2 regions of the Pseudoalteromonas sp. 19-MNA-CIBAN-0066 genome follow, and region 2 is predicted to be linked to the other one. Evidence: predicted binding sites of a transcription regulator. Region 2 holds the regulator's gene; the other holds the start of a gene.
What was found. Region 2 encodes LexA, which represses DNA repair genes until DNA is damaged. Its sites were predicted from a motif close to TACTGTATNNNNATACAGTA; they were not measured.
Positions count from the first base shown of each region.

Region 1 (2,405 bases), on a different contig from region 2:
GTGCAAGGGCAGTGGTTTAATGAAAACACATTAGCAGAGGCATCTATTGAGGAGTCTATGCTTGAGCGTTTAGATGTTGAACTTGGCGACACGTTAACGTTTTTAATTGGTGCGCAGTCGTTTGACGCTAAAATTACCAGTGTGCGTAAAGTAAACTGGGCCACCCTTAAGCCAAACTTTTTTATTATTTTAAGTCCTGATGTGCTCAAAGACTTTCCGGCAACCTATATATCGTCGGTACGTATTGAGCCTGATCAAAAACGCGACTTTAGTCAATTGCTGCGCAGCTACCCAACGGTTACCGCCATAGATGTAGGTAACTTTGTTAAACAAATACAATCAACCATAGAGCAAGTGTCACTTGCAATTGGCTTTGTACTTACTATTGTGGTGTTGTGTGGTGCACTGGTATTAATATCGCAAGTGCAAGCAAGCTTAGGCGAGCGCATGCAAGAAATTGTAATACTGCGCACACTTGGTGCAAAAAGCCGGCTTATTAAAAACGCCACTTTATATGAGTTTTTATTGCTTGGTGGTTTGGCCGGCTTAGTTGCCGCTTTTTTTAGTGATATTGCGCTATTAATTGTACAGCAGCAGTTATTTGATCTGGCGGGTAAATTACATCCACATATTTGGATAATAGGACCGGTGGCAGGTGGAGTGTTTGTAGCGGGGTTAGGCTATTTTATGATTGCTCGCACACTTAAGCAAAACACCCAAGGGCTGGTGCGTGCGTTAGGTTAAGTTGCCAATATTTAAGCAAAAGGAAAACGCCCACTTAAGTGGGCGTTTTTGTTTTATTGTTACTGGTAATTTATACAGTGCTCTGGCATTATTAGCCTAATTAACGAATAACAATAATGAGGGTGCTTTTTGGCCATAATTTTAGGGATTGATCCAGGCTCACGCTTAACTGGCTACGGTGTTGTAGCGCATCAGGGATCTAAATTCACTTATTTAGGCAGTGGTTGCATTAAATTAGCGGATCATGAGTTTCATATAAGACTTAAAATGATTTACCAAGGCATTACCCAGCTTATAGAGCAGTTTTCGCCAGAAACCTTCGCGATAGAAAAAGTGTTTATGGCGCACAATCCCGACTCAGCCTTAAAGCTAGGCCAAGCACGTGGTGCTGCTATTGTAGGCGCTGCAATGGCCGACTTACCAGTATTTGAATACTCAGCAAGGCAAATAAAACAAGCCGTAGTAGGCAATGGTGGCGCCGATAAAACTCAAGTACAGCATATGGTTAAAAACATTTTAAAACTACCTGGTACGCCACAAGCTGATGCCGCCGATGCACTGGCTATTGCTATTTGCCATGCGCACTCAGAACAAAATTTAATAAAACTAGCGGGTAGCGCAAGCAAAACCGTTAGAGGACGTTTAAGGAAATAACTATGATTGGTCGCTTAAATGGTATTTTAGTAGAAAAACAACCTCCCGAAATATTATTAGAGGTAAATGGTGTTGGCTACGAAGTGCAAATGCCAATGACCTGCTTTTACGACTTACCTAAAGTTGGCGAAAATGCCATTGTTTATACTCATTTTGTAGTACGCGAAGATGCACAACTATTGTTTGGCTTTAACAATAAAGTAGAGCGTGCCTTATTTAGAGAGTTATTAAAAGCCAATGGCGTAGGGCCAAAGCTAGGTTTAGCTATTTTGTCGGGTATGTCGGCGCAGCAATTTGTAAGCTGTGTAAATAACGAAGACTCCACAAGCTTAGTTAAATTACCCGGTGTAGGTAAAAAAACCGCCGAGCGGCTAGTACTCGAAATGAAAGACAGATTAAAAAATTGGGGCAACGATTTATTCACCCCTTTCAGCGACAGTGCGGTTATTGAGCCGTTTAGCGACGCAACAATTGCTAATAATGCCGCCGATGATGCTGTGTCGGCTTTGGTGTCGCTAGGTTATAAATTGCCACAAGCGCAAAAAGCAGTAAAATCAGTAAGTAAACCCGATATGTCTACTGAGGTTCTTATTAAAGAATCTTTAAAATCAATGCTGTGAGTAACCTATGATCGAAGCTGATCGCTTAATTGACGCGACTGAAAAACCCAACGAAGACTCTATAGACCGTGCAATTAGGCCAAAATTACTCGCCGATTACCGTGGTCAACCGCATGTTAAACAGCAAATGGAAATTTTTATTGAAGCGGCCCGTAGCCGAGGCGAAGCACTCGATCACCTGCTTATTTTTGGCCCACCAGGTTTGGGTAAAACTACATTAGCTAATATTGTTGCCAACGAGCTGCAGGTAAATATAAAGGCAACCTCAGGGCCAGTGCTCGAAAAAGCCGGTGATTTAGCCGCATTGCTAACCAACCTTGAAGAAGGTGATGTATTATTTATTGATGAAATACACAGGTTAAGCCCACAAGTTGAAGAAATACTCTA
Region 1 covers NZ_JBEONZ010000028.1:6,984-9,388, reverse strand. Annotated here, with positions in the region: gene AAEZ18_RS14220 (ABC transporter permease) at 1-744, shown strand, start outside; gene ruvC (crossover junction endodeoxyribonuclease RuvC) at 874-1,398, shown strand; gene ruvA (Holliday junction branch migration protein RuvA) at 1,401-2,018, shown strand; gene ruvB (Holliday junction branch migration DNA helicase RuvB) at 2,026-2,405, shown strand, end outside.
Region 1: the regulator LexA is predicted to act here: its motif matches at 805-824, upstream of ruvC (crossover junction endodeoxyribonuclease RuvC).

Region 2 (2,405 bases):
ATACAATCACGCCTATTACACAGCATATTAAAAATATGGTCATGTGTAGTTGATAAACATTATTACTTATATCGGTTACGCCTTTGCGCATATTATATTGGCTATTTGCCAATGCTAACTGCGGAAAAACAAACAATATAAGCCACAAGGTAGAGCTCAATTTACCCATGTGACAGCTCCTTTAATACTGTTGCGAGTGCAAAACAAAAAGACATAAGCTTTAAATGCCAATTTGTTATTTTTTATTTTTGTATTGCTGCCGGATATATAAATATATTTTCTCAAAACTAAAGCTGTGAGTTATTGTTAGTCCAGCCCATTAACAATTAGTTAATAATTGAACAACTAGCAAGTTTTAGTTTGAAAAATAATCAAATAATATTAGGGGATTAGCGTAAATATGGGATTTATTTAATTTTGTTCTAAGCAGGAAGTGAGCAACAGCAAGGGTTACAAATAAAAAGACAGCGATAACGAGTATTAAATACTTAAATGATAAAAAACATAAACTTAATATAATTTTTTCATTGCAGCGGAATTTTCACAAAAAAAAGGCAAAAAAAAGCGCAAAAAAAAGTGCGCATTAATTATCTGAGCTATTAAATTATGCCGATATTTTACATAGCTATAACAGCTTAATTGTCACATCCAGTCAGCATTACGAATAACCCCAACAGCTAAGCCTTCAATATTAAAAGATTCGTTTTCAAGATCCACTTCTATCGACGAAAATTCTTTATTTTCAGCATGCAATAATACTTTTTTGCCTGCTTTTTCTAAGCGTTTTACCGTTACATCGTCATCAACGCGGGCAACAATAACTTGGCCATTTTCGGCAACTTGAGTGCGATGAACAGCCAGTAAATCACCATCCATAATACCAATATCTCGCATGCTCATACCATTTACACGCAATAAAAAATCGGCAGCGGGTTTAAACATTAACGGGTCAATTTTACAATGGCTCTCAACATGTTGTTGCGCCAAAATAGGTTCGCCGGCAGCTACACGGCCTATTAACGGTAAACCAAGTTGTTCTGGTTCATCTTCTTCAATAAGTTGAATACCACGGCTAGCGCCTGGTTTCATTTTAATAGCGCCTTTTTTAGCCAGCGCTTTTAAATGCTCTTCTGCTGCATTAGCACTTTTAAAGCCTAATGTTTGTGCAATTTCTGCGCGTGTAGGAGGCATACCAGTGTCTTTAATAAACACTTTAATAAGTTCGAGTATTTGCGCTTGGCGGTTAGTTAATGGTCGCATACAACTGGTTTTCCATACAGTACATTTAACTGTGAGTATATACAGTTATCTGAAAATCGCAAATTTAAATTACTCCTCGCCTTTGCTGCCAAAGGTGGCATTGGTCTAAGCTTAAAATTACCAAGTAAATTACAGATAAAATTACGCAGATCACGATAGTGTTAGTTTTACGTTACATTAATTACATAACTACTAAGTTGTTGCTGTTATTAAAAATTAGTTAACTATCGTTTTTGTAATGGGCCTTAACTTCATCAATGTGAATTAACGGAGAGTGTTATGAATATCACTGTAGCGGTAATAATTAACGGTCCTAAACGTAAAGTATGGGCGGCAATAACTGACATCGAAAACAGTGCCAATATGCTGTCTGGCATTATTGATGTAAAAATAATCGAGAAGCCACCACAAGGGCTAGTGGGCCTAAAATGGTTAGAAACACGAAAAATTTTTGGCAAAGCAGCCTCAGAAACCATGTGGATCACCGAAGCTGTTACTAATGAATACTATTGCACTCGCGCAGAAAATGGCGGGGCAGTTTATACCACTAAGCTGTCACTTACCGCCGCCGAACCTAGCACCTGTTTAACCATGACTTTTTCTGATAGCTCTGAGTCTATTTGGGTAAAAATGATCTCTGCAGTGATAGGGTTTTTTCTTAAAAGTTCGATGCGTAAAATGCTAAAAAAAGATCTCGATGAAATTAAGCACTATGTAGAAAGCAAAAAGTAGCACTGTATTACCATGCAGTAGCTGCACTAATTTGGCTATCATATCGCCATGAAAAATCGTATTATCGGTTATCGTTTTCAACCTTTAAAGGAGTAACAATGAGTATTTGGCATCAACCTATTACTTTAGCGTTTTGTAAGCAGTTAGACCAAGGCATAAATGGCCAAGGTACACTGATGAAAACCATGGGGATTGAAATAACTGAAATTGGTGATGATTACTTAGTTGCCACTATGCCAGCAATTCCTGCGCACCATAACCCTATAGGCATGGTGCATGGCGGAGCAAACGTGGTTTTAGCCGAAAGTGTTGCCAGCTACGCGGCTAATTTTGTGGTCGACTTCACTAAATTTTATTGTGTAGGGCAAGAGATCAGTGCCAGCCATTTAAAAGCCTCGCGTAATGGCACCTTA
Region 2 covers NZ_JBEONZ010000007.1:22,527-24,931, forward strand. Annotated here, with positions in the region: gene coxB (cytochrome c oxidase subunit II) at 1-169, opposite strand, end outside; gene lexA (transcriptional repressor LexA) at 643-1,260, opposite strand; gene AAEZ18_RS06325 (SRPBCC family protein) at 1,540-1,992, shown strand; gene AAEZ18_RS06330 (PaaI family thioesterase) at 2,091-2,405, shown strand, end outside.